DNA from 2 places in the Mesobacillus thioparans genome. Region 2 is predicted to be linked to the other one. Evidence: riboswitches for the same ligand, from Rfam matches in the RefSeq annotation. Region 2 holds a riboswitch; the other holds the start of a gene.
What was found. Region 2 has a riboswitch for S-adenosylmethionine ahead of ACNAZ4_RS12005 (O-acetylhomoserine aminocarboxypropyltransferase/cysteine synthase family protein). Riboswitches for the same ligand answer to the same signal wherever they lie in the genome.

Region 1 (14,743 bases), on a different contig from region 2:
CTGTGGCCATCAGGATGATGAACCCGGCAATCCCCCAGCCGATTTTCCCAGGTGTCGAGTGAGTCTTTAAAAATTGCTTGACGACAAAGTATAGCACCAGCAAGCTCACACCGAGACCAACAAGCGGACCAAGATTTGACATCAGCACCATCGCAGCGATGAAACCTGCAAGCAGTAAACCAAATTTTTTCATGTTCAATTCCTCCTTATCTCTTATGTACTCATCTTACCTCTGCCGCTAAAAATCCATAACGTGCCTGAGCTTGATTTTCAGGTAGGTCCTGAGGCTTAGCGAGGTACCGGACCGGCCGTCCTTCTTACGTTTTCCGCCCATAAAAATACCCCGGTGACAGCTTCACCGGAGTATTACTTTCGTTATTCATTTTGCAATAAACATCTGGGTCCAATAATGACCATAATTCCCGCCTGTTACATGCCCGACGCCAATGTGCGTATATGCAGGGCTCAGGATATTCTTGCGATGTCCCGGACTGTTCATCCACGATTGGACTACTTCGTTCGGGGTCCTCTGGCCTGCCGCTATGTTTTCAGCAGCACTTCGGTAGTTGATCCCAAAGTTCCCCATCATGGTGAACGGACTGCCGTATGTAGGACTTGTATGGGAAAAATAACTCTTATCTCTCATATCTGCGGATTTGTAGCGCGCAACTCTTGAAAGCTGCCAATCAGCCGCAAGCGGCTTCAGTCCATTCTTCTCCCGCTCCTTGTTCGTCAGCTGGATGACCTGGCTTTCAATACTCTTTGCAGCACTTAAATCAGGGATATTGACCTGCTGGCCAGGATAAATCAAGCTGGGGTTCTTGATTTGCGGGTTAGCACCAATAATTTCCGAAAGGCCAATCTTAAACCTGACTGAAATCTTCCATAAAGAGTCCCCGGGCTTAACGGTATAGACCTGCTGTGCGAATGTTGCTAGCGGCATCGCCATACACATTAAAAACAGGACCACTATGATTTTTTTCACCATCTTCACTCCTCCTCAACTGATAGGATGAGAATATTTGATAAAAATATACAGTTTGTTAATGAACTTACAAGAAAACATCACTTTAACCATGCATATAGTTTTATTAAGGGAGGAATGAGGATTATGGGATATCTATGGGTTATGACGATCGGTTATGTCATTTGTCTCGGCCTGGTTGGCGGCACTTTAATGTTTTTCATTACCTCTGCTTTTGATTTCGATGATGCGAGCCGGATTGATTTACTGGATACACGGGAAAAAGAATAGCAAAAGCTGGCTGCCAACTGAACGCCAGCCAGCATGAATGGACTAACTGCAAATGAATGTGCCCGGGAATCTTGAATATCGGAGCACATAAAAAAAGCTGCCAGATGGCAGCCTTTTTTATGAATTAAAAATCACGTGTGTTGTCAAAACGAGTGTTGGCAGGATTGTCCGAAGTTAGCGGTGCATCAACAGGGTTGTTGGTCCTTGTTCCGTCCAAGCCAGCTGTTGTAGTTGTAGTACCATCATTCAGGCCAACTCTGTTCTCGTCACGCTCGACGACTACGAGGATTTTGCCTTCCTTTACATAGCCTTCATAGCGATCTGCTTCATCTTCCGGAATACCCATTCCGATCAATGCTCCAGCTAATCCGCCGGCACCAGCGCCTACTGCAGCACCTGTAAGTGTCGCAGCAATCGGGCCTGCAGCCACGATTGGGCCGATTCCAGGAATCGCTAGGGCCCCGATGCCTGCAAGTAATCCTGTAAGGCCGCCTAATACGCCGCCTGTTGCCGCACCTGCAGCAAGACCTTCCTCAGTCTTTGTACCGGTTGCTTCGTTGACGTGATCAACCTCTTCGTCGTTTTTACTAATAACAGAGATATCGTCGGTATTGTACCCTTGCCTCTTCAGGTCCTCAACGGCCTGGATTGCGTCTTGCTCGTTATCATATACTCCAACAAGATGTTTTTCATGTTCAAACATTATAAAAGCCTCCTTTAGACGAGTAGTCCTTTTAAAGATACCCGCCTACAGGAGGTGTAAACCTAATGTCGAAGGATTATTGGCTGGGGGTATAGACTGATACAGTTTTGTTCAACACCGAGGAGACTTGTGTCAGGTTCTCTGCAGTCGAGGTCAATTCCCTGACCGTCTCTCCCTGGTTTTCAAACCCTGCTGCCATTTCAGCGATCCCGGCTGCATTTGTCTGTAATATCGCATTCGTCTCATCATTCATCGCCAACAATTTATCTGTCTCTTGATTCAAATCTGCAGCGTATTGGCTGATTGTGCCTATTTCAGCCTGGATGGAGAGGATTCCGTCCCGCATCTCATCATATTGCATCTGGACATTGCCGAATAACCTGCTCCCCTTCTGCACTTCCAAGCTGCCTCCAGACATCACCTCCACCATTTTTTTGATATCGCTGCGGACAACTTCGATCGTTTCCTGGATTTGACGCGAAGCCTGGAGCGATTGCTCAGCCAATAAGCGCACTTCCCCGGCAACCACCGCGAACCCCTTCCCCTGATCTCCGGCACGCGCAGCTTCGATGGCCGCATTCAATGCCAGCAGATTCGTTTGATTGGCAATTCCGGAAATGATATTGACGATCTCGTCGATTTTATTTGTTTGTTCGGCCAGTGATTCAGCATCCTCTGCTGCCTGTTTCGTAATCTGATCCATCCGTCCTACCTGTTGGCTCGTTTCGCTGATGATTGCCTGACCTTCTTCACTTTTCACTGCATTGCTTGTGGACATCGTTTCGATCATATTGGCAAGTTCAGCAATCTCGCTGATTCTACGCACCATATTGTCGACGATATCACTCAGCACGATTGAATGCCCCTGCTGCTGTTCAGAACCGGCAGAGACTTGAAGAATCGAAGCTTTGATTCTCTCGCTTTCTTTTTCATGGACCTGTGAACTCTGAAATAGCTTTCTCGCAGAGTCATGCAACACCTGAGTATTGTCCTGGCATTGCGCCACGAGCAGCCTTAATTGACTGATCATCGCATCAAAATGGGAGGTCAGCTTTCCAATCTCATCACTTGAGTCACTTGCCAGATCCACCGACAGGTCACCCGAAACAATTTTCTGCGTCGCATCTGTAAGTCGGTCGATCTGCTTGAACACCCTTTTGAATAAAATAATGATGAAAACAAGACAGCCTATTGAAATCAGCGTTCCTGCAATGGCTGTCGAATACGTGCTCCTCGATACCAGTTCGGACGGATCAGAGCCTTTTTTGAATGAATTTAGCAAGTAAAAATTGTAAATCGTCGAAATGGCATAAACAAAAAATAACATGCCAAAAAAAGCAAACACCTTTGTTTTTAACGAAAGGTCCCGCATACTATCCACTCCTGTAAAATCCCCAGCATGAATACTGGGGATGAATAATCTTCTATTAATAATATCGACATTTCAGGAAAAATTCCTATCTCACTCAACAGCTTTAGCCAATGCTGCTTCAAACTGGGATACGATATCCTCCCCATGCTCAATTCCGACCGAAATCCTCACAAGACGATACGTGATTCCAAGTTCCGCCTGAGCCTCAGGAGGCAAGGCACGGTGGGAAGTTTTCAGCGGATGGGAGACCGTGGTTTCGACGCCCGCGAGTGTCGGAACGATTTTCACCCAGCCCAGCGATTTGAAAAATCGATCAGCATCAACATGTTCCGCCAGCTCGACCGATACGATAGCCCCAAAGCCTTGTTCAGCTTCTTCGAATGGATAATATACCTTTGCGATATTCTTATTTTCACGAAGTTTAACAGCAAGCAATCTCGCATTCTCCGATTGTGCCTTCATCCTTAAAGCAAGCGTCTTCAAGCCCCTGCATGTCAACCATGCTTCAAACGGACTCAGATTCGCTCCAAGATTGACAATTCTCGCGCGTACTTCGGCAATCAGTTCCTTACGGCCAACGATGACGCCAGAAGTGACATCACTATGGCCGCCAATGTATTTTGTCGCACTATGAACAACAAGATCAGCACCGAGCTCATATGGACGCACATGGAGCGGAGTAGCAAACGTATTGTCGACCAATACAACGAGGTTCCTCGTCTTTGCAAGCGCGATGACTTCATCCAGCTTTTCAACGCGGAGCAGCGGATTTGTGATCGACTCGGTGTAAAGAAGCTTCGTATTCGCCTTGATGGCGTTGGTGACATTGCCCAGATCCGCGAACGGCACGAAGGTCGTTTCAATCCCGAAGCGCTCCAGCTCTGCTTTTAGCATATGGAAGCTCCCGCCATACACATCGTCCGCGGCAACAATATGGTCACCGCTCTTCACCACTGCGAGGACCCCGGCCAAAATTGCAGCCAAGCCCGAGGAAGCAGCCACTCCATCCTCGGCATGCTCAAGAGCCGCTACTGCATGCCCGAGTTCATCCGTATTCGGATTGCCGACCCTGGAGTATAAATAATTGCCCTCACCCTGATAAAAGCCCTCGAGTTCATCAAGATCACTGAACGTAAATGCCGAAGTCTGGTAAATCGGCGTTGCCTTGCTTTTAATTCCCTGCTGCTTCGTATGTACTGAATGAAGCACTTCCGTTTCAAACCTGTTGTTCATTTCATCCACCTGCTTTTTTAAAAAATAAAAACCTCTCCAAATAAGGAGAGGTTCCAACTGCTCAGCCTCTCTTATCTTCAGAAATCGATCCTCAGGAATTAGCACCTTTCTATAAAAAAGAAGGTTGCCGGGCTTCGCAGGGCCTGTCCCTCCGCCGCTCTGGATAAGAGTTATTCTTTTCAAATCATTATATTAGCTGAAGTATATCAATTTCGCCGTAATCTCGTCAATGAACGAATTTCAAAATATTTGTGAATCAGTCCTCAGGGTCGCTGTCAAGCAAATCCCATGGGGTGATGACGCCAATTGGCTTTCCGTGCCGGTCGCCTGTTTCCGTGATGATGACCGCCTGTAGCTTCTTGCCTCTCGTATGGTAACGCTCGAATAATTCCTCAATATGGTATAGAGATGCTTCCTCATCCACGAACGTGACGAAATAATTCTTCCCCTTCGTCAGCAATTCTTTGATTTGGACATTTTCAAAGTGGACGACACTGTCGGAAAAATGCTTCGCCATCCACTGGATGATTTCCGTCGAAGTCAGCAATGCAACATATTTATCATCCTTGTCATAGACAGGGAATCTCGTAAAATCAAACTTGTTGATGACCTTAAGCACATCTTTTAGATAAGCATCCTCATAATAATAAAACACCGGGCTGGTCGCGATCGATAATGCCGTCTGCGGCTTCTCGAATTCCTTCGCGATTTCCTCAATCCGTTCGACCACTTCGATATGCGGCTCGGCAATATAATAGTCCGCATTCACCCGCTCATGGACAATCGCATTCCGCAGCTTGGCAAACTGATGCAGCTCACTTTTATACTTGCGGACCAATGAATGATTTTTATAGCCAGAGTACAGAAGCTCGACAAACGCATCGCTGTCCGTCCCCTTCACCATTTCCTTCAGCGCTTTATGGATTCGGTTAAAAGCCGTCTCAAACTTGCCGGACTGCTCCTTATGCTTTACCTCCTGGTTATCTGAAGAGCCCTGAGGCGCAGAAGTTTTTTGGGACTTTTCGTTGTTGCTGTTTTGGTTTTTGGAATTGTCGGTGTTCTGTTTTTTTGAATTGTCGGTGTTCTGTTTTTTTGAATTGTCGCTGTTTTGGTTTGCGGCTTTGCTGCTGTTCTGTTTCGTATCCTGGTTTGACGCTTTGCTGTTGTTTTGTTTTGTGGATTTACTGTTATCCTGGTTTGATGCTTTGCCGCTGTTCTGTGTTATGGATTTACTCTTATCCTGGTTTGATGCATTGCCGCTGTTCTGTTTTGTGGATCTACCGTTATCCTGGTTTGATGCTTTGCTTCTTTTTTGCTTTGTCTCGTTGCTATAATCCCTTTTCTGTTGATCGTCAACGTTCTCATCTACACGCTTGAGGCGGTTATCGTCAACAGCAGGTCTCGGATTGGTCCGGAGATATGAGTCGTTGCCCCGGTTTTTGCTGGTTTTCCTGTTGTGTTGGTTTTTCCGTTTTTTTGATGATGTCTGATGCTTGTTGGATCTATGTTTAACTTGAGTATCGTTAGCCAAAATGGTCCCTCCGTTGTTTCGATTCACTTCCCTACTCATTACCCCAAAACGTACTTTTTCTAATCATGGATATATCATGTAAAATTTCCAGATGACATTTAAGTTTGATACAATAAGTATAGTACATACATTGAAATTAAATAGTAGATTTTTATAGAAAAGGGTTTGATATGCAGTGGCAGCAACGAAGAAAAAAAGAGTCATAAAAGAGGTTACACAGCTGGTGACGATCACCATCGGGGCAATCATCGCCGCATTCGGTCTTGATATGTTCCTTGTGCCCAATGCCATCCTTGACGGAGGTGTCATCGGTCTTTCGATCATCGCAGCCGAATTGAGTAACATCTCGATGAGTATATTCCTGATCCTGTTCAATCTGCCTTTCCTCTATATCGGATACAGGAGGATGGGCACGAAATTCACGCTTCGGACGCTTTACGGCGTCATTATTTTATCCGGAGCGACCGCCTACTTCCATCACTTCGACCGGGTGACCGATGATTTATTTTTGGCAACCATCATCGGCGCCGTCATCCTTGGAACCGGCGTAGGACTCGTCATCCGTGCAGGAGGAGCCCTCGACGGAACCGAAATCATCGCAATCCTTGTCAGCAAAAAGCGCACCGTGTCCGTTGGCCAGATCGTCATGGTCATGAACTTGTTCATCTTCCTTCTGGCCGCACTGCTTGTGTTCAGCTGGGAAACAGCCATGTACTCGATCATCACCTATTTCATTGCCTTCAAGATGATTGACGTCGTCGTCGAGGGGATGGAAGAGCTAAAATCAGTGACGATCATTTCCGATGTCCCGGAAGAAATCGCCGAAGCCCTGTTAAAGCAATTAGGACGCGGCATGACCTATATCCAGGGCCAGGGCGTTTTTTCAAACGAACCAAAGAAAATCATCTACACAATTGTCAGCCGGATTGAATTATCCACCCTGCGCTCCGTCGTGGATGACATCGATCCGAACGCACTCGTCGCGATTGAGAATGTGGCCGATGTTTCGGGGAGTAATTTTGATAAGAGCAGCGGGCATTAAATGTAGACTTGGTCGAATTATTCAGGAATGTGGTCGAATTAATTAAAAATCCGCCAAATTATTTCAAAATGTGGTCGAATTAATTCCAAAAGTGGTCGAATTATTCATTTTTTCGCCAATAAAATTCCCAATGCGAGTTCAATTATTAATGATGTTTTCTAAAAAATGCCCCCGCGAGGAAATCGCAGGGGCATTTTACTGTTTAATCAATCGGATTGTTGAATTTCTTTTCTTTTTGGCCGGTTGTAAATTCAACAAGTTCTTCTGGTGTGTTATTTCCCTTTTTCTTGTTGTTGTTGCGCTGGGCGTTTCCGTTGCCTAACTTTTGCTTACCCATGCTTCCTCGCTCCTTTTAATGGATTCAAGGTGTAGTATGGATTTTTTCGTTGGTGTTTATTCCAAGTTCGGGTGCGCGGCGGACCGTGGTTGCCTGCTCGTAGGCATAAGCGAGCCTGATCAGCAGCGGTTCGCTGAAGGCTGTGCCCGTGAAAGTGATTCCGATTGGTTCCCCATCTTCGGTATAAGCGGTTGGTACCGTAACTGATGGATAACCCGCCTTTGAGCCGATTGTCGATCCATCCATCGGGAAAAGCACCGCATCCGCTCCGTATTCCTTCAGGGCGTAATCAATTCCTTGTTCCCTGGCCATATAAAGATTGTATTCAAGTTCTTCGAGATACTCCGCCTCCTTCAAGCTTCCGCTTGTCGCTTCTGAATCGAGCAGTACCTGCTGGCCATATTTCAGCATTTTTTCACCATGTTCATAATTGAAGGCAATGACATCGGCAAGCGTCCTGACTGGAATAGTCGGTGCCAATTCGTTTAGGTAGGCATTCAGGTCAGCTTTGAATTCATAGCTCAAAACATTGTATCCCCACTTCGCTTTTGCTGCCGGGATAGCTGCTTCAATCACCTCGGCGCCGAGTTCCTCCAATTGTTCAACCGCTTTTTGAAAGATTTGCTCCTGTTCCTCTGTCCATTTGCCAATATACTCTTCCCTGACAACAGCAATCTTCGTTCCTTTTAATGCTTTTTTATCAAAAAGTGATTCATGGTTGAATTCAGGCAGACTTACCATTGTTGCCGGATCCTGCGGGTCCTGTCCGACAATACCCTGTAAAAGATACACCGCGTCCTTTACCGTTCTTGCCATCGGGCCTGCCGTGTCCTGGGTGTGGGCAATCGGGATGATGCCAGTCCGGCTGACCAGTCCGACTGTCGGCTTGATGCCGACCAATGAATTTTGCGATGCAGGGTTTAAAATCGAGCCATCTGTTTCCGTACCAATCGCAGCTGCAGCAAGATTCGCTGCAATCGACGCGCCAGACCCAGCGCTTGAGCCGCCGACCTCGAACTTACCCGGTCCATATGGATTGAGCACCTGACCCCCGCGTGAACTGTAGCCGCCCTTCATGTCCATTCCCATAAAATTGGCCCATTCGGTCATATTTGTTTTTCCAAGGATCACTGCGCCAGCCTCCCTCAGCTTGGACGCAACAAAAGAATCTTTTATAGCAATGGAATCCTTCAATGCCAGCGATCCGGCACTTGTATGCATTTTATCTCCCGTATCAATATTGTCTTTGACCAGGATTGGGATGCCGTGGAGCGGACTTCTCGGTCCCTTTTGTTTCCGTTCCGCATCCAGCGCAGCTGCGATATGGAGCGCATCGGGATTCAGTTCAAGCACAGAGTTGATTGTTTTATCAAAAGCAGCGATCCTTCCCTGATACATCAGCACAAGATCATGAGATGTCAGCTCGCCGCTCTCCATTTTTGCCTGCATGTCATCGATCGTCGCTTCTGGTAGCCATTCTTCCATCATTGTATGTAAACGTGGATTTTTCATGTTCAACAGTTCCTTTCACAAATAAACTACGATATATAAATTCTGATTTTTTCTCGAAAAACCTTTTTTTACATTAAAAAAGCTATAGGAAAAAATCCTATAGCTCCATCCTCATTATTCAGGGTCAACAATTTTACCACCGTAAAATTCTTTTGGCATTGGCGTAATATTAAGTGCCTTGCAGAATCTTTTCAAATCCCGTTCTTCGCGTTCGTTGACGATCGAAATGACTGTTCCTTCCGCGCCAAAACGTCCTGTGCGTCCGGAGCGGTGGACGTATTGGTCCAGCTCCCTCGGGAAATCATAGTGGACAACGTGAGTGACACCTTTAATATCCAAGCCGCGAGCTGCGACTTCTGTGACAAGCAGCATTTCGCTGTTGCCGTCACGGAACTTATTCAAATAACGCTGACGATCCTGCTTGCTTAAATCACTGTGCAGCTGGCCGACATGGATTTCTTTGAACTTCAGTTTTTCAGCAGCGATGGTCAGGTTCGCGATATCCTTGATGAATACAAGCGACTTCGTTCCATCTAGACGCGCGATTTTCTCAAGGATCTTGATTTTGTCACGCTGCTCACTCATGAAGTAAATATGCTCGACTTTTGCGGCATCGATAGTTTCATCCTTCTTCACCTTGATGATTTCAGGATCATTCGCCAGTCTCTTGATCGATTTTTCAACAGCCTCGGGCAATGTTGCTGAAAAAAGCAGTAGCTGCCTTTGGTCAGCAAGTGTCGACTTTACAATACTTTTAACCGTTTCATTATGTTCAGGGGTAAGCAGCTGGTCACCTTCATCAAGGATGACAGTCTGTACTTTGTGCATCTTCAGCTTTTTCTGCTTGATCAATTCATTCGTGCGGCCAGGCGTCCCAACGATAATATGCGGACTCTTTTTCAGCTTATCAATCTGGCGCTTCAGGTTCGCACCGCCGATCAGGCTTGCCGATTTGATTCCGCTGCCTTCTCCCCATTTCTGGATTTCGGCGAGGATCTGCATGACAAGTTCCTGTGATGAAGCAAGGATCACTGCCTGTGTATTCTGCATCTTAGGGTCGATTTTATTTAAAACAGGAAGCAGGTACGCCAAAGTCTTGCCAGTACCAGTCGGTGATTCCGCGACGATATCTTTTCCTTCAAATATTAATGGAATCGCCGTCGTCTGGACAGAAGTCATCGTCTCGAATCCGGCCGTTTCCCAGGCCTGCTGCAGGAACGGTTTCAGTTGTGAAATAATTGGTTGAGTTTCTGACATGATTTTCTCCTTAAGTTAAACATTCTAGTATTGATACTAGCTAAAACCCGCTTATAAGTCCAGTATTCCCCCGCATAATCACGTTTTTTCATGTTGAAATACTTTCGTTTTTATTTTATTGGCGGAGTTCACAACTTTATTGGCGAAAATTAAAATATATTGGCGATTTCCACCACTTTATTGGCGATAATTTTCATATATTGGCGATTTTCAATTTTTATTGGCGCACTGGAAAATCCGCACGATTTTTTCCAATTGACGCAAAAAAACATCGGACGGAAATCCGCCCGATGCCTTAATGTCTTATTTATGGATCCAAACCGCGCCAGCAGAATTGTCTTTCGCTTCGCCGATTACCTTGAACTTAATCGGGAATTGAGCTGGGACTTTACGTCCTGCGTCTGGAATCAAAGTATTCATGTAAGACTTGGTCGAATCGAATTCCGTTACTCCTGGAAGACCTTTGTAATCAAAGATTCCGCGAGATGGAGAATCGACATACCATGCAGGTGTCTGATCCATAGAGAATGCAGCATCTGCAACCTGGTAGCGTGTGCTCTGCTTAACAGAATCCTTGCCGTTCAAGGTACCAACGATTGCTTCTGGATGTGAATCGACTGGTCCTAAGAAGCCTTCACCCGGGTGGACACCAACCCAGTTATCTGTGAATGAATCATCCGCATACCATACGACCATACCAGTGTTGTACTTCACGCCGCGTCCTTCAAGCAATGCCTTGTCCGAACCAGCGTAGTTTCTCCACTCTAGGTAGTAGTAGTGGTCCTTCAGGAACGTACCATTTGTTTGGATGAAACCATCCAGCGTTACTGCTGCGTCGCCTTCAGCACCATCAGCGAAAACTTCTTCGCCGTTAACTGTCAGCTTAAGCTCGTCCATTGCGAAACCTTCTGGAGCAAGGCCGCCGTCAGTTACGTATTCAAAAGCAAGCTTTACTTTCTTGCCAGCGAAGTCACTTAGGTCGTATTTGACATCTTCCCATTTGCCTTTAGTAGTATCCATTCCACCAGCAACATTTGTGTCACCGATCTTGTCGATTTCTACTTCTTTGCCATCAACAATTGCATTGACGTATACATAATCGTAATCAAATTCAACTTCATAATTCGCTTTGTATGAAAATTCAGCGCTGGTAGCGTTTGTCAGATCAAATTCAGGTGTGACAAGTGCTGTATGAAGGTCATCACCTTTTTGGCTGTAGTAGTACTTTTCGCCAAATGAAGTCTGCATTCCCTTCACTTCTTTACCAGGAAGGTTTACTTTTACAATCCCTGGGTTCTTTGATTTTGTAACACTCTGGTCAATGACTGTTGCCAGACCTTTTGAATCGATGTCTTTGTAATCCACTTCTGTCATGTTTGCCCAGTTGCCGCCAATTGTCTTCTGGAAGAATTCTTTGTTTTGCGGAGAGAAGCTTGGTGCTTCTGTTCCTGCAATTTTACCATTCCAGCTTCCGCCTGACATGATTGACCATGAAGCTACTGGGTCACCTTGTCCTGTGTACTGTGTGTCATACTCATCCGGAAGACCAAGGTCATGTCCGAATTCGTGAGCGAATACGCCTACTGCGCCGTCTTCAGGCTCGATTGTGTAATCGAATGCAGCCATTTTTCCGCCCCAATAATCAACTTCAGCAGTTGTGTTTGCTACTGGATATACACCATTCAATGTCCAGCGGTGTGACCAGATCGCGTCATCACCAAGTGCTCCTCCGCCAGCTTCCTGTCCAACACCGGCATGAAGGATCATCAAGTGATCGACAAGGCCATCAGGTTCGTTTTGATTTCCGTCACCATCTAGGTCATACTGATCAAACTTATCGTAGTCTGCCAGGTTAATGCCAGAAGCTACAGCTGCATTCAATGCATCCTTAACAAGTCCACGAGGTCCTTTTGTACCTGTTGCATTGTCATGTCCGCCAGCAGAATTATCACTGCCATAGTCTGCAGCATTGCCTGGAACTGTCAGCCAGTCAGAAACCTTTCCATCGACTGTATAGCTTCCGCCGGACTGCTCTTCATAATATTGTTTGAAGGTTTTTACTTTTTCACCATTGAAAAGCGTGAAATCCTCGTTCCCAAACAGCATTTTTTCGTAATGCTCTTTGTTAAAGTTATCGGAATACATATATCCCGGTTCCTGCTCGATGTTGTTGTGCTTGAAATCAGCATATTCTACAAGAAGGACTAAAACCTCATCCTCACGCACATCACCGTTATAAGGTGCCTGCTTTGCAGAGTCTACCTTCACTGCTCCGTTCGGCTTTCCTTTTTTGAAGTTGTCATGACCTTTTTCAAGCTGCTTAGCGAGCTTGTCCTTTTGTTTTGAAACAAAGTCTTTGGCTTTTTTGTCAAAAGCCTTCTCTTCTTTCGTCAAAGCTTTATCAGACTTACCAGGCTTCTCGCCTTGTTTCTGTTTGATATATTTTTGCACCGCTTTGGTTACTTCTTCCTGCGAAGCACCCTTTGCAATAAGTCCGCGCTTTTCCAACGCTTTTGCCAGGCGATCCTGATCCACGATGTTCAGGTCGATTGGTGCAGATTCTGGTGCAGTGGCAGCAGCCACATTCTTAGTTGCTGCAGGTGTGCCTGCAAATGATCCAGCAAATAACGTTGAAGCGAATACTGCGCTTGCCGCAACGCTTGAAAGAACCTTCAACGAACTCTTTTTCTTCAAAAAGATTACCCCCTGCTATTATCCAAGTTTCGATTTTTCATATTTTCTGAAGAATCTGATTTGAATTGTAGCAAGGTTTTGAAATATTGTAAATTTTTATAATATAATGATATTTACCTATAAAATCGCGCGCTTCCTGTCGAAAGCTAACGTTTTTAAAATGAAAATGAATCTTTTTTCCTGTTTTCATCCCAATAATAAGTGAATATAAAACTATTTTTTTAACTTTTTAGATTGGGAAAATTTCTTCGTGTCACTAAATTTGATTCTAAAGAACTAGATTTTTTTTACAAAAAAAGAGAGCACTATGATTATGTGCTCCCTTCTAACCTATTAATTTAATTTAATTTCGTAACGCGGCCTTCGATTTGCGGATTCACTTCACCCTGGTCTTTGAGATAGTTGACCAATGCATCTAAGTCTACTACATCAATTGTCTTATCGGTGATTGTTGCAAGGATTGCGTAGCCATCCCCGCCACCGGCCATGTAATTGTTGACTGTAATGGAGTAAGTTTTATCCATCTCCACCGGTGTTCCATCATTCTTGGTAATGGAAACGATGCGATCCCCGTCAGCTCTGGAATCATCATAAGTGACCTTCAGACCGGAAATTGGCATGATGCGCACTTTGCTGCCCCATTGCTGCTCGAGCAATGTCTTGATGACTTCACCAGTCACGTTCATTTTCACAAGGTCATTTCCGAATGGCTGGACGGTGAAAGCTTCCTTCCACGTGATTTCGCCTGCGTCAATGTCTGCACGGACTCCGCCTGAGTTCATGAAGGCAAAATCAGTGCCTGTCTGCCAGCGCATTGCGTCAGCTACCAGGTTGCCCATTGCTGATTCACCAGCAGCACTGGTATCACGACTAATATAAGAAGGTGTTGTTCCAATTACTTCATTAAGAATCGGCGCGACATCCGCTACATAGCTATCCAGCATCGCTTTGATTTCAGCATCTGGCTCAATTTGGTCACGGTATGTTGTTACGATTTCAGACTTGCCAGCCATGACATCCTTTGTAACAGGGTTGATCAGTAAGTCTATATCAGAAAAAGCTGTACCTGAAGAATACGACTGTACGACAATTTTGCCATCTACTTTAGTGTTTGTGTATGCATGGTTATGCCCGCCCAACAAAACATCCACTTCATCATCTACATTTTGAGCGATCTCAATAAGCTCTTCCCCAGCGTTTGATCCATCAGGATTCGAGAATGATGGATTGTGCGCTAAAACAACGATTGTTTCAACACCCTGTTCCTTTAACTCTTCAGTATAGCGGTTGATTGCTTCCGTTTCGTCAGTGAACTCCACGTCTGTGACTGCACTTGGAATGACAATGCTTGGTGTGTCAGACAAAGCAACCCCGATTATTCCAACTGGAATACCATTCACATCGATCACTGTATATGGATCTAAAACATTTTCACCAGTCTCTTTGTATACAAGGTTTGCTGCAACATATGGGAAGTCAGCGCCTTCGAATTCGCCATACTTATCCACTGTCTTCGGATGGCTTCCACCATTGATCAGGCGCAGCATTTCGTCTACACCTTCATCAAACTCGTGGTTGCCGACCGTACCTGCGTCAAAACCAAGCTCGTTCAAAATCTTGATCGTAGGCTCGTCCTGAAGCAAAGCGGATACGGGTGAGCTTGCTCCGACAGCATCACCGGCATGAAGCAGCAATGTGTTTGGATTTGTCGCTTCACGTTCCTTCAAATATGCCGCAAGATAATCTACTCCGCCAGCATTGATCTTAGAATTATACGTGTCCAGCTGTCCGTGGAAATCATTGATTC
Region 2 (14,743 bases):
CCCGGAAAATGGCCATCCTTCCCCAATCTCCTGTCGCGCCAGAAGGGTTAACGGTCCTGCAGCTTGTCAAACAAGGCAGATATCCTTACCAGACATGGCTGAAGCAATGGTCCGAAGAAGATGAAAAGAGTGTCAACAACGCGTTAAAAGCGACGGGCATCGAACATCTTAAGGACCGTACAGTCGATTCATTGTCCGGGGGACAGCGGCAGCGTGCCTGGATTGCGATGACCCTTGCCCAGGATACAGACATTATCCTTCTCGACGAACCAACAACATATCTGGACATGACGCATCAAATCGAAATTCTTGATTTGCTTTATGAGTTGAATGAAAATGAAGGCAGAACGATTGTCATGGTTTTGCATGACCTGAACCTTGCCTGCAGGTATGCCCATAATATCGTTGCGATCAAGGACCAGAATATTTTTGACCAGGGAAAGCCGGAAATTGTCATTAACTGCGGTCTTGTGAAGCATGTTTTTGGTATGGATTGCGAAGTCACGATCGATCCGCTTTTCGGTACGCCATTATGCATTCCACATGGTAAAGGCCGCCGTATCCTAAAGGTTGGGGCAGGAGCAACGACATGAAGGCTGAATTAACCCCAAATGAAATAGCTATTCTTGCGAATTATCGTTTTGTTGTTGCTGAACCCGAGCAGGAGGTTCAGATCGACTTCAGGCCTTTCATGGATGAAGCTGCTATGGGTGTTTATTTGAACAGGTTCAATAAAGGGCTAAAGGCACCAGATATGAAGACGGCGGCATCGGTTTTTATGAAAAGGCATGCTTTTCTCGCAGTTCTCTACTTATATTCAATGAGCGCTTTTAACAAAAAGCTCGATGTCTCTCCTGAAAATATTATCCTGGCTGATGCCATCAAGGATGGATTATGGCTGCCCGAGTTTTATCTGAGAAGCAAGATTGCCGAAGTATGTCCGGACAAGGACCGGGAAAAGTGGCGGATGGAAGCAGTAAGGCACTTGTTTGTCGATAATCTGTTTCCTGTCATGGATGCCATCTCGAAATCCGCAAACATCTCAAAGCTGGTGCTCTGGGAAAATGTAGCGGTCTATATCTTCTGGCTTTATGAAAAAATACTGAATGAATCTGGTGACCCTGATGTCAGGGTGAGGGCAGAAGAGGACTTTGCCTTTTTGGTTGAGTCAGCACCCGGCAGACTATTCGGAAGGTATTATAAAAACCCAATTGCAAAATATTACACTGAACCCATCTATCAGGAAGATTTCGATTCATATATCAGGGTGCGCAAAACCTGTTGCTACAGCTACAGGCTAAAAGAAAAAGGCGGTTTCTGCAAAACTTGTCCCCGAGCATGCGGCGGGGTAAAAAAGGAGTAGGGTGATGGAGAATAATTTGAATGAACAAATCAATGGATTATTAGAAAAGTATACTGAACTTCTGGTCGGAGAAGCCACAGATGAAAACATTCAAAAGGTAAAATCATGGATTCTGTACGGCCATATCGCGAAGTCAATGCCTCCGCTGGCCAAGCACTGGAACGCGGAATATCCGGAGGCCAAAGAGCAGATCAAGAATGTGATTTCGGAAATCAAGGAATTGAATGAGCGTAACCGCAAGAAATAGCGAAGGAACCATCTCCAGGAGAGGTGGTTTTTTTGTGTGGAAAATTCCTTCATAGGTATCGATATTTGCCTTAGGTGAAAAGAAGACACAAAAAAACTAAATAAAACCGGACATTTTTGCCCGGTTCGGTGATTAACACATATATGCACTTACTGAAGCTGCTGGCCGCCATATGGGAATTGATTACTGTAACCCTGAAATTGCTGATGAGATTGCTGAAGCTTTTGTGCGTCTGCGGCTTCCACACCGTACCAGCCATTTTTGAACATCAGGTTATAAAGGCTGCGCTGGGCATTGGCAGTTTCGTTGTAAATAGCTAGTACATCCTGATAAAGCTGGTCGTGGCTCAATTCATTTAATGCAGTATCATACCCACGTGTCATGTATTTTTCAGTAGTTAAGATATCGTTAACAAAATCACGGTCATTCATCTGCGGTGTCTTCTGCACCTGGGTTTCTGGATTCTGGATTTTCTGCTGATTCTGGTTCATCCGCTTTTCCTCCTGTCTAGTTGGATTTATTGCATTCCCGGTGTCTGGGAAATGGCCTGGTTTTGCTGGCTGTTCAGGTGTGTAAGAATCTTCTGGTAATGCTTCTGATGCATTTGGCCGCACTTCTCGATTTCCATCTTAAGCTCCTGATCCTGGCATTGTTGTGCAAAGAAATGTGCTTTTTTCATGGCAAGTAAATTCCATGAAAGCATATCTGTTAGGTATAAAGAGTCTTTGGTGGATACAACGGATGGCGGCGTCTGCATGATCCCTTGCTGCTGGCCCTGAAAATTCATGTTTTGCTGCTGCATAATCGAACCTCCTGTTTTATGTCATTCCTACGGATATTATCGTTCCCGGGGCGAAATAAAGTATACCGGACAAGATTCGCCAAAAAAGAACATTTTCCTACGAAAGTAATATTCAAAGTTATAAAAAAGTGATAAAATGATTTTGCAAAATAGATATAGATGAAGCAATTTTTTTAAAGGGTGTTGTAATCGTTTTCATTAAGGGGAGGAAAAGCTATGGAACAATTAATGAGGAACTTCTTTCTTTTTCTATCGAAAAATAAATTTTTCACCAAGATGGCGAAGAAATACGGCCTGCGCTTAGGTGCAAAGCGCTTCGTTTCCGGTGAAACGGTCGAGCAGTCAGTGGCAGTCATCAAAGAACTCAACAGCAAAAATCTTGCGGCAACCGTCGATTTCCTTGGCGAATTCGTCGACAATGAAAAAGAAGCGAACGAGAGAGCGGAAAGTTCAATTGCGATGATCAAAGCAATCGGCCGCGAAAAATTAAATAGCCAGATGAGCGTCAAAATGACTTCGCTTGGCTTTGATATTTCCGAAAAAGTTGTCATGAACAATATGCGCCGCATCATGGATACAGCCAAAGAGAATAATGTATTTGTGACCATCGACATGGAGGATTTCGAACGCTGCCAGAAGACATTGGATATTTTCAAGCAGCTGAAGTCCGAATATGACAACATCGGCACAGTCATCCAGGCATATCTTTACAGGACAGAAAAAGATATTGAGGAGTTGAATCAATACTCACCGAATCTCCGTCTTGTCAAGGGAGCCTACAAAGAATCTCCGGAAGTTGCTTTCCCTGAGAAGAAGGATGTAGACGAGAACTTCAAGAAGATCATCCAGATGCATATGCTGAATGGCAATTACACAGCAGTTGCCTCACACGATGACAATATCATCAACTTCACGAAGGAATTCGCGAAGGCGAACAATATCCCGAAAAGCCAATTCGAGTTCCAGATGCTATTTGGAATCATGCCCGAAAGGCAGCTGCAGTTGGCCGAAGAAGGCTATACAATGCGCGTGTATGTTCCATTCGGAACTGACTGGTACGGTTATTTCATGCGCCGCCTTGCAGAACGCCCGGCGAACGTTGCATTTGTGTTAAAAGGAATGCTCAAGAAATAAATCACAGGCTGACAATGTCAGCCTGTTTTTTAATCCAGCTCCAGCGTTCGTGATGCGCTTACGCTTTTATTTTTTATACTGGCTGTTCTGGCTGTTTTGTTTTCTTTCTCCGCCCTTACCCATTGACGGGCCTGCATCGCCTTTCACGCTTGCCGCACTGACCCCAGCCTTTGATGGATCCTTTTTCATTCTTGCCATGTTTATACCTCCGTGTTTTCAATGATAAAAGTACCGCCTTTATAGATTGCCCAAGTCTGAAAAAATAAGCATATGGATTAAAGATTCAAAAAATTTTCTTTTTTCCGCACCTTATTATTGCGGAAATTTTATAAATATTTTATAGTAGTAATTAACAGAGCTCATTTATATGCATATTTTTTTTGGTGCAAAAATGAATGAGTATTCATTCAAAAAGAGTCAAAGGGGGAGACAAAATTGATGCGACAAATTCAAAAGGCAGCGGTGCTTGGTTCAGGTGTCATGGGATCAGGAATTGCCGCACATCTGGCTAACATCGGGATTCCGACATTGCTGCTGGACATTGTACCTCGGGAATTAACGGAACTGGAAAAAGCGAAAGGCCTGACACTAGAAGATAAACAGGTGCGCAACCGGATCAGTGCAGGAGCTTTGCAGAAGTTATTGAAGCAGAAGCCGGCACCTTTGGCCTCCAAAAAGAATCTTGCTCTAATTGAAGCGGGCAACTTTGAAGATGATATGGAAAAACTCAAAGATGTTGACTGGGTAATCGAAGTAGTCGTTGAAAATCTTAATATTAAAAAGAAAGTCTTTACAGATGTAGATAAATACCGCAAACAGGGAAGCATCATCAGCTCGAACACCTCAGGGATTTCTGTCGAGGCAATGGCTGAAGGACGCTCTGAAGATTTCAGGAAGCATTTCCTTGGAACGCACTTCTTCAACCCCCCGCGCTACCTGAAGCTGCTTGAAGTGATTCCTACTAAAGATACGGACCCTGAAGTCCTTTCGTTCATGAAAACGTTCGGTGAAGACCAGCTTGGTAAAGGTGTTGTTGAAGCGAAAGATACTCCTAACTTCATCGCCAACCGAATCGGCACTTACGGATTGCTTGTGACAGTAAGGGAAATGGTCAAAGGCGGATACAGTGTCGGTGAAGTTGACTCCGTGACTGGACCAATGATTGGCCGCCCAAAAAGCGCAACATTCCGCACACTGGATGTAGTTGGTCTTGATACCTTCGCACATGTAGCGAAAAACGTGTATGACCAGGTTGAAGGAGAAGAAAAGGAAGTCTTTGAAGTACCTGAGTTCATGAAGAAGATGCTCGAGAACGGCTGGCTTGGCAGCAAGTCAGGTCAAGGGTTCTTCCTGAAGCAAGGCAAGGAGATCCTTGAACTGGATCCGCAGACTTTGGAATACGGACCACGTAAAAAACTAAAAACAGCGTCTACTGAAATGGCGAAGCAGGAAAAAGGCCTTGGCAATAAAATGAAAGCGCTTGTTTATGCGAAAGACCGTGCGGGAGAGCTTTTATGGAATATTTTCAGTCCGGTACTTGTTTACTCAGCTGAACTGCTCGGCACGATAGCTGACGATATCGTCGCAGTGGACCGTGCAATGAAGTGGGGCTTCGGCTGGGAAATGGGACCTTTCGAAGCATGGGATGCACTTGGTGTCGAAAAGGCAATCAGCAAAATGGAGTCTGAAGGCAAGACCGTTCCTGCATGGGTAAAAGAAATGGTCGAAAAAGGCTTTACTTCTTTCTATAAGGAAGAGGATGGCAGACTGAGCTATTACCACAATGGTGAATACGTAGCTGTAGAGGAAAATCCAAAGGCAATCAACCTGAAGCTTCTGAAAAAGCGAAACGGTGTCATCAAAAAGAATGGCGGCGCAAGCCTGATCGACCTTGGCGACGGTATCGCCCTTCTGGAATTCCATTCTCACAGCAACTCAATCGGGCCTGACATCCTTCAGATGATCAACTTCGCGATCGATGAAGTGGAAAAGAACTACAAAGGACTTGTCATCGGCAACCAGGGCAAAAACTTCTCGGTTGGTGCGAACCTGGCGATGATCCTGATGGAAGCGCAAGACGATAACATTTGGGATCTTGATATGGTCGTCCGCCAATTCCAGCAGACGACGATGAAAATCAAATACAGCTCCAAGCCAGTTGTCGCTGCTCCATTCGGAATGACACTCGGAGGCGGAGCTGAAATGTGCTTGCCGGCAGCGCATATCCAGGCGTCTATGGAAACGTACATGGGTCTTGTCGAAGCAGGCGTTGGCTTGATCCCTGGCGGCGGAGGAAACAAAGAGCTTTACATCAAGCACCTTGAAGGCCTGCCAAAAGGCGTCGATTTCGATCTTCAAAAGGTTGCGAACAAAGTATTCGAAACAATCGCGATGGCTAAGGTCTCCACTTCAGGTGAAGAAGCACGTGAAAATAACTTCCTGAATGAAGCAGAAGGCATCAGTGTCAACAGCGACCACTTATTGTATGATGCGAAACAGGCTGCATTGAACTTATATGAAAGCGGCTATAAAGCACCTGTTAGAAAGAAAGTGCCTGTCACCGGAGAGCCGGGATATGCAACCCTGCTTCTGGGTGCTCAAACGATGCACCTGTCCGGATACATTTCAGAACATGACCTGAAGATCGCAAAGAAGCTCGCGTATGTCATCTCCGGCGGAAAAGTGCCGTACGGAACCGAAGTCGATGAGCAATACTTGCTTGATCTTGAAAGGGAAGCGTTCCTGAGCCTGGTGGCAGAACCGAAATCACAGCAGCGCATGCAGCATATGCTCGTAAAAGGAAAACCATTGCGCAATTAATAGATTGATAGTTTGACAGTGAAATAAATTTTAACATCCAAGGAAAGAGAGGGAATGAGATGAGAGAAGCGGTAATCGTAGCCGGAGCAAGGACACCGGTCGGAAAAGCGAAAAAAGGAACTCTTGCTAACGTCCGGCCTGATGATCTTGGAGCTCTTGTAGTAAGAGAAACTCTAAAGCGCGCAGGCAATTATGAAGGGAATATTGATGATTTGATCATCGGCTGTGCTATGCCAGAGGCAGAGCAGGGGTTGAATATGGCGCGTAATATCGGCGCACTGGCCGGCCTGTCACATGAAGTGCCGGCGATCACAATCAACCGTTATTGTTCTTCAGGGCTGCAGGCGATTGCGAATGCATCCGAGCGCATCATGCTTGGCCATGCAGACACAATCATTGCCGGCGGTGCGGAATCAATGAGCCTGGTACCCATGATGGGCCATGTCGTCCGTCCAAACTCGAAGCTTGCTGAAACGGCTCCGCAATATTATATGGGAATGGGCCATACAGCTGAGGAGGTAGCGAAAAAATACGGTATCTCCCGTGAAGATCAGGACGCTTTTGCAGTTAGAAGCCATCAGCGCGCAGCAAAAGCAATCCAGGAAGGCAAATTCGATGAAGAAATCGTTCCTGTTGACGTAACACTACGCACAGTAGGAAAAGACAATAAGCTCGTCGAAAAGACAATCCAATTCAAACAGGATGAAGGCGTACGCCCTGACACTAACATGGAAACACTTGCGAAACTGCGCCCGGCATTCAATATCAAGGGCACAGTAACTGCAGGAAACTCCTCACAGACAAGTGACGGAGCAGCGGCTGTCATGGTCATGGACCGTGAAAAGGCTGAATCACTAGGGTTGAAACCACTTGCTAAATTCCGTTCATTCGCACTTGGCGGAGTGCCGCCCGAAATCATGGGGATCGGTCCTGTCGTGGCAATCCCAAAAGCATTGAAGCTTGCTGGACTGCAGGTTTCTGACATTGGTGTCTTCGAACTGAACGAAGCATTTGCTTCCCAATCCATCCAGGTCATCCGTGAGCTAGGCCTTGATGAAGATAAGGTCAACGTTAACGGCGGAGCGATCGCATTGGGCCACCCGCTTGGAACAACTGGCGCCAAATTGACTTTGACAGTAATCCACGAAATGAAACGCAGAAATGAGCAATTCGGTGTCGTCACGATGTGTATCGGCGGCGGCATGGGAGCAGCTGGAGTTTTTGAGCTTTTATAAAATAAAAATTGGAGGGGTTGGACCCCTCCCCAAAATGGATAGGAGGAACATTAAATGGGTAACCAAACAGAAAAGCTTGTAAAAGGCGGAAGCTTCTTAATCGAAGATGTATCATATGACCATGTTTTCACTCCAGAGGATTACACAGATGAGCACAAAATGATTGCCAAAACCACTGAGGATTTCGTTACAAACGAAGTGTTGCCTCAGGTTGAATATATCGAGCAGCACGAGTTCGACCGTACTGTAAAACTATTGAAGGAAGCCGGAGAACTTGGCCTTCTTGGAGCAGACGTTCCTGAGGAGTATGGCGGCTTGAGCCTTGATAAAATCAGCTCAGCTTTGATCGCTGAGAAGATGGCAGTTGCAGGCGGCTTCTCAATCTCCCATGGTGCACACGTAGGAATTGGGTCCTTGCCAATCGTTCTTTTCGGTAATGAAGAACAGAAGCAAAAATATCTTCCTGTACTGGCAACTGGTGAAAAGCTTGCAGCCTATGCACTTACTGAGCCAGGTTCAGGATCAGACGCATTGGGTGCAAAGACAACAGCTAAACTGAATGCTGAAGGCACTCACTACGTCCTTAATGGAGAAAAGCAATGGATTACAAACGCTGGTTTTGCGGATGTATTCGTTGTCTATGCAAAGATCGACGGCGAACAATTCACAGCTTTCATCGTTGAAAGAGAATATCCAGGCGTATCAGTAGGCGCAGAAGAAAAGAAAATGGGAATCAAGAGCTCTTCAACACGTACCTTGATTCTTGAAGATGCTCAAGTACCTGTGGAAAACCTTCTTGGTGAAGCAGGAAAAGGCCATCTTATCGCCTTCAATATCCTGAACATCGGCCGTTATAAGTTGGGAGTAGGCGCAACTGGCGGTGCAAAGCAGGCATTCGGTCTGACAGTAAAATATGCGAACCAGCGCCAGCAGTTCAAGACACCGATTTCCCAATTCAACCTTACAAAAGAGAAGCTTGCGACAATGGCTTCCAAAATCTATGCAACTGAAAGCTCTGTATACCGTACAGTAGGCCTGTTCGAGGAAAGAATGAACCAGCTGTCAGAAGAAGAAATAAACAACGGCAAAGCCGTTGCAGATTCAATCGCTGAATATGCAATTGAGTGTTCAATGAACAAAGTATTCGCAACTGAAACACTTGACTATGTTGTTGATGAAGGCGTTCAGATCCACGGTGGATACGGCTTCATGCAAGAGTATGAAATCGAAAGAGCTTACCGTGATTCAAGAATCAACCGTATTTTTGAAGGAACGAACGAAATCAACCGCCTGTTGGTACCAGGAACATTCCTGCGTAAGGCAATGAAGGGCGAGCTTCCATTATTGCAAAAAGCTCAACAGCTTCAGGAAGAGCTTATGATGCTTATGCCTGAAGAGCCAGGCGATGAGCCATTGGCACAGGAAAAATACCTAGTTAAGAACGCGAAGAAAATCGGCTTGCTTGCAGCTGGATTAGCTGCACAGAAGTTCGGCAAAGCATTGGAAAAAGAGCAGGAGATCCTCGTCAACATCGCGGATATCATCTCAAATGCGTATTCAATGGAATCTGCTGTTCTGCGTACTGAAAAAGCAATCGCAAAAGATGGAGTGGAGAAGAGCAAGCAAAAGCTTCTTTACACACAAATCTTCTGCCAGGAAGCATTCAATGAAATTGAGCGTGACGCAAAAGAAACTCTTGTGGCAACAGAAGAGGGAGATGCGCTTCGCATGTTGACTTCCGCATTGCGCAAGTTCACAAGACACACTCCAATCAATGTGATCGCGAAGAAACGTGAAGCATCTGAAAAGCTGATCGAAGCAGAACGCTTTACCGTTTAATAACTGGTTTAGCCGAACACTCCTCTCCATTCCGGGAGGAGTGTTTTTGCTAATTTTTTTAAGAGGAAGGATTTTTGCAAACATTGTTGAATTTAATAAAAGGATGTTAAAATTAAAGGGCTAATCAGGCACTGAATGATAGTATTTCACCTCGATAATATGTTACTATCCGTTTAGAGGGTTTAATAAATGGGATACTAGCAGAGGGTGGTGAAATCATGGAAAAGACGTTTTATTGGTACCCAAAATGTGGTACATGCAGGAATGCGAAGAAATGGCTGGACCAGCATGATGTGGACTATACCGAAGTACATATTGTCGAAAACCCGCCTTCCCAATCCCAGCTTGAAGAAATGCTGAAAAAAAGCGGCCTTGATATCAAGAAATTTTTCAATACAAGCGGCCAAAAGTATCGGGAATTAGGGATGAAAGACAAAATTAAGACAGCATCAAAAAGTGAGCTGCTGGAACTGCTTGCATCAGACGGCATGCTCATCAAACGCCCGCTGATGACAGATGGCGAAAAAGTGACCGTTGGTTTCAAAGAAGTTGAGTATGAAAAAGCATGGCTGTAATTTTGGTCCCATCGATATTAATCGATAGAGATATACAATTGGAGGGATAGTTAATGAGTATACCAAATGAATTACGTTACTCTAAAGAACACGAATGGGTAAAAGTTGAAGGAGAAAAGGTTCGCATCGGTATCACTGATTTTGCTCAATCTGAACTTGGCGATATCGTTTTCGTCGAACTTCCTGAAGTAGGAGACGAAATCAGCCTTGACCAGCCATTCGGAAGTGTAGAATCCGTAAAAACTGTTTCTGAGCTATATGCGCCAGTAAGCGGCAAGGTAGTGGAAATTAACGAAGAGCTAAACGACAGCCCTGAATTCGTCAACGAATCTCCATATGAGAAGGCATGGATGATTACAGTCGAACTGACAGACAGCAATGAAGTAGAAAAGCTGATGACTCCTGAACAATATGAAGAAATGATCAAAGAATAAGCTTCGCCGACGCCTTGAGCTATCAAGGCGTTTTTTAATTTCATATCATGAAAAACTCCTTCATTTTTCCATCACTTCATTCCATGACTTCGGACAAACTAAGGTTAACGACTTCTAAAAAGGGTGGAAAAATCATGACACTGAAACAGCAGAAAATCGATGTCACAGACAGGGTAACAGGAAAACTGAAAAATGGCCAGATTCAGCTTTATCTGGAGAATGAACCAATCGGGAACATCAAGCTTCCGGAGGGCATCCAGCTTGAACTCAAACATCACTATGCATCTGAACAGAATAAGATCTACCAGCATGTATCAGTGCCGGACCAATCAGAGCCCCGGTATACTGATTGTGATGAAGGTGGCTGGTGCTAAAAGAATGAACAGCGGCCAGCCTGGCCGCTGTTTTTTTGGATGGCAGGAATAGAATCAATGCAGGGACGAATTCCTTTTCCGATCTGACAAAGTTCAATGTACTAAAATCTTTGCAATCTTCCTTTGAAACAGTAACAATGGAATTACACGAGTAAACAGCACAATTTGTTTACTAATGTTTATAATGTTGATAAGTAATTATTCTCTGGTGCATAGGTGGTTATGGCGATGGACGAAAATCACAAGGTGATCATAGTAGAAGGTTCGTCAGACAAAAAGAAAGTACAGACCGTACTGAAGGAGCCTGTGGAAATTATCTGCACGAATGGGACGATTGGCGTGTCAAAGCTTGATGAGCTGATTGATTCGCTTTTTGATAAAGAAGTCTATATCCTTGTAGACGCGGATGCATCTGGCGAAAAGCTGAGGAAGCAATTCAAAAGGGAATTTCCCGAGGCTAACCATCTGTATATTGACAGAATGTACCGGGAAGTGGCGACAGCACCGGAAAATCATCTTGCTACTATTCTGATCGGCGCAAATATTGATGTACATGCAGAGTACTTAGAAAAAGGATGACTTAGATGGAAGACTTGACCAGGACTGAAATGGAAACATTCCTTGAAGAAAAACGAACAGGGTACCTATACTTTTACACACCAATGTGCGGAACCTGTCAGGTAGCAAGCAAAATGCTGACAGTGGTCGAACAGCTCCTGCCTGATCTACCATCGGGGAAAGCCAATTTGAACTTCCTGCCTGAAATGGCGGGACGATTTGAAATAGAAAGTGTACCATGCCTGATTGTATTGGAAAATGGGGAAGTACAGGAAAAGATCTATGCTTTTCAATCTGTTCCGTATTTATATGAAAAATTGAAAGAGTTAAAGGAAAAATAGAACCGCATATTTTGGTTTCAGACGATTTTTACAAAACAAAATCCGCCATGCGTCAGTCACCAAAACCGCTTGATTACTGTATTTCTTTGGATATATTTCTCGGGAAATGAAAGACAATGACGAAATATCACCCGGCATTGTCTTTTTATTATGGTTGTTATGGTGTTAACCGCTTATTAACGAAGTATTTGTCGAAGGATTCCAACAGGTTTTTCCCTTATGAAAAAGAATATGTTTTGTAAGGGAGTTGAGCGGCATGCGGGAGTGTATTGAACTTTTTACCAAAGAGGTTGGCAGTAAGGCCCATCTACTGCAATTGATCAAAAAACTGGATCTTTGCCTGAAATTAGAGTCAGAAACGGATGCTTATTACCTTGCATTCAAAGGTGGAAAAGTGGAACTGCTGACAAGCAATGTCCATTCCCAATTCGAGGTTACCATAATCGGAAGCGAAGCAGACCTTGCAAGCCTGTTTGCTGGGGAATTAAAACTGCGGGAAGGTATCAGATGGGGGTATTTTACCATAAAAGATGGGCTGTTCAGAGATTTATTGGTACTGGAATCAATTTTCTATCTTTCCAGGGAGATTCCTGCTTGATTTTTTCTGAAAAATCGAAATATAATTGACCTGAGTCATCCAAGAATGATATTATCACTTTAACGCAATAAAAACGAACTGAATATTCTTATCCAGAGAGGCGGAGGGACTGGCCCGATGAAGCCCGGCAACCGGTTGTTAAACACGGTGCCAATTCCTGCAGAGTGTAGACTCTGAAAAGATAAGGAGAGATGATAAATGACCCTCTTCTTTGGAAGAGGGTTTTTTGTATCACCTTTCCCATTAATTTTTATGATAGGAGAGATGGAGATGGCAAATGAGCAAAAAAACTACAGAATCGAAACGATTGGTGTCCACGGAGGACAATCACCAGATCCGGTGACTGGAGCGAGAGCTGTGCCGATATACTCAAGCAATGCATTCCAGTTTGAAAATACAGATCATGCAGCCGATTTATTCGCACTCAAGGAGCCAGGTTATATTTACTCGCGAATCCATAATCCTACCGTGACAGCCCTTGAGGAAAAAGTGGCCCTGCTTGAGGGAGGCGTAGGTGCGCTCGCCTTGTCCAGCGGAATGTCTGCGATCACGATGGCGATTTTGAATATCGCCCATGCAGGGGATGAAATCGTCGCAGCCTCTAACCTGTACGGAGGGACTTACAATCTATTTGCGGTAACCTTGCCGAAGTATGGAATCAATGTTCACCTGGTGGATCCTGATGACCCTGAAAATTTCAGGAAGGCGATTACTCCTAAGACAAAGGCGGTCTACGCGGAAACAATCGGAAACCCAAGTCTCAGGGTGTTGGATATTGAAGCAGTTGCGGATATTGCCCATGATGCTGGTGTTCCGTTGATCATTGATAACACATTTGCGACTCCATATCTATGCAGGCCGATTGACCATGGCGCAGACATCGTCATACATTCGGCTACAAAGTGGCTTTTAGGCAACGGTACAGTCATGGGCGGAATTATCGTCGATGGAGGAAAGTTCGATTGGAAATCTCCTAAGTTCCCTGGTTTCAATGAGCCGGACTCCAGTTACCATGACATCGTTTACAGTGAAGCGATTGGGGCAGCCGCCTATATCGTCAAGGCAAGAGTCCAGCTGCTGCGCGACCTTGGCCCGGCCATCAGCCCACAGAGTGCCTTCCAATTCAATCTTGGAATCGAAACGCTGCATGTCCGCATGAAAGAGCATGTTGCCAATACGCGGAAAATAGTTGACTACCTTGAGTCGCATCCAGCAGTTACCTGGGTTACCTATCCTGGCCATGACTCCCACCCGGATAAGCACCTGGCAGATCGTTACCTTCCAAAAGGGGCCGGATCGGTTGTGGTATTTGGCATCGAGGGCGGCAGGGAAGCTGGAGCACAGCTGATCAACTCCTTGACGCTATGGTCCCATGTTGCCAATGTCGGTGACGCGAAGAGCCTGGTCATCCACCCTGCAAGCACAACCCATCAGCAGCTTGATTCAGATGGACTTAAAGCAGCAGGAGTACCGGAGGATTTGATCCGTCTTTCTGTCGGGATTGAAAATGTCGATGACATCATCGAAGACCTCGAGCAGGCGATCGAAAATGCAACTGGAGTACCAGGGGTCACGGCTGGAATATGATAATCGAACATATTCAAGAAAGTATTTGAAAATAATTTATTGACACTCTTTTTTGTTACATGCTACAATCACTTTCGTAACTTAAAACCGATTCTATAATTTAATAGCGTGCTCTTATCAAGAGAGGTGGAGGGAAGTGCCCGATGAAACCCGGCAACCGTCAGTAAGCTTGCTTATCTGAAATGGTGCCAATTCACTCAAAGCTGATGGCTTTGGCAGATGAGAGAAAGGATACAGCCTACGATTATGCCTTTCTGCTTATTTGCAGAAAGGCTTTTTTATTGCCGGAATCGACCCTGTTCGATTAAGCGGTGTTTTTTTACAAGAGCATATTCTTCCGGGAAGGTTACCCCGTTTTAACTGAAGTTTGAATTTTTTCGGTTAGGGAATGGGAAACCTAGATTGATAACCTTCTTATTAGGATGGAAGATTTAACGGTTTTTAGAGTTAGGAAAAGTCTTGTTGCATAAAGAGGGGGAGTCAATTGATCACGATAAAAAAAGCCAGAAAGATTTATCCTTCAAAAAAAGGCGAAGTCAAAGCAGTAGATGATGTCAACCTTGAAGTGAAAGAAGGCGAGATCTTTGGCGTCATTGGATATAGCGGCGCAGGTAAAAGCACATTGATCCGCATGCTGAATGGACTTGAAATTCCAACTTCAGGTTCTGTCGTCGTGGCAGGCAGGGAAGTTTCAAGGATCAAGGGTGCGGAATTAAGGAAAGCAAGACAGGAAATCAGTATGATTTTCCAGCATTTCAACCTTCTCTGGTCAAGGACGGTTGCAGATAACATAGCCTTCCCTCTTGAGATTGCAGGAGTGCCGAAATCCGAGAGGG

Region 1: it holds a riboswitch for S-adenosylmethionine, as region 2 does, so the genes downstream of both, ACNAZ4_RS10635 (trans-sulfuration enzyme family protein) here and ACNAZ4_RS12005 (O-acetylhomoserine aminocarboxypropyltransferase/cysteine synthase family protein) in region 2, are expected to answer to the same signal.

Annotation. Positions count from the first base shown of each region.
Region 1 is NZ_CBCSFH010000005.1:123,228-137,970, forward strand. Features, by position in the region: gene ACNAZ4_RS10610 (lmo0954 family membrane protein) at 1-193, opposite strand, end outside; gene safA (SafA/ExsA family spore coat assembly protein) at 380-988, opposite strand; gene ACNAZ4_RS10620 (hypothetical protein) at 1,112-1,255, shown strand; gene ACNAZ4_RS10625 (general stress protein) at 1,380-1,958, opposite strand; gene ACNAZ4_RS10630 (methyl-accepting chemotaxis protein) at 2,035-3,330, opposite strand; gene ACNAZ4_RS10635 (trans-sulfuration enzyme family protein) at 3,421-4,563, opposite strand; SAM riboswitch class I at 4,632-4,733, opposite strand; gene ACNAZ4_RS10640 (CBS domain-containing protein) at 4,820-6,094, opposite strand; gene ACNAZ4_RS10645 (YitT family protein) at 6,270-7,136, shown strand; gene ACNAZ4_RS10650 (hypothetical protein) at 7,339-7,473, opposite strand; gene ACNAZ4_RS10655 (amidase family protein) at 7,498-8,985, opposite strand; gene ACNAZ4_RS10660 (DEAD/DEAH box helicase) at 9,100-10,242, opposite strand; gene ACNAZ4_RS10665 (immune inhibitor A domain-containing protein) at 10,546-12,936, opposite strand; gene ACNAZ4_RS10670 (bifunctional 2',3'-cyclic-nucleotide 2'-phosphodiesterase/3'-nucleotidase) at 13,275-14,743, opposite strand, start outside.
Region 2 is NZ_CBCSFH010000006.1:136,083-150,825, reverse strand. Features, by position in the region: gene ACNAZ4_RS12085 (ABC transporter ATP-binding protein) at 1-593, shown strand, start outside; gene ACNAZ4_RS12080 (IucA/IucC family C-terminal-domain containing protein) at 590-1,363, shown strand; gene ACNAZ4_RS12075 (YusU family protein) at 1,368-1,610, shown strand; gene ACNAZ4_RS12070 (spore coat protein) at 1,760-2,101, opposite strand; gene ACNAZ4_RS12065 (hypothetical protein) at 2,128-2,412, opposite strand; gene ACNAZ4_RS12060 (proline dehydrogenase family protein) at 2,629-3,546, shown strand; gene ACNAZ4_RS12055 (YuzL family protein) at 3,613-3,744, opposite strand; gene ACNAZ4_RS12050 (3-hydroxyacyl-CoA dehydrogenase/enoyl-CoA hydratase family protein) at 3,985-6,366, shown strand; gene ACNAZ4_RS12045 (acetyl-CoA C-acetyltransferase) at 6,426-7,601, shown strand; gene ACNAZ4_RS12040 (acyl-CoA dehydrogenase family protein) at 7,656-9,440, shown strand; gene ACNAZ4_RS12035 (arsenate reductase family protein) at 9,659-10,015, shown strand; gene gcvH (glycine cleavage system protein GcvH) at 10,069-10,449, shown strand; gene ACNAZ4_RS12025 (YusG family protein) at 10,584-10,823, shown strand; gene ACNAZ4_RS12020 (toprim domain-containing protein) at 11,046-11,402, shown strand; gene ACNAZ4_RS12015 (thioredoxin family protein) at 11,408-11,722, shown strand; gene ACNAZ4_RS12010 (SCP2 sterol-binding domain-containing protein) at 11,979-12,320, shown strand; SAM riboswitch class I at 12,406-12,508, shown strand; gene ACNAZ4_RS12005 (O-acetylhomoserine aminocarboxypropyltransferase/cysteine synthase family protein) at 12,591-13,907, shown strand; SAM riboswitch class I at 14,019-14,133, shown strand; gene ACNAZ4_RS12000 (methionine ABC transporter ATP-binding protein) at 14,392-14,743, shown strand, end outside.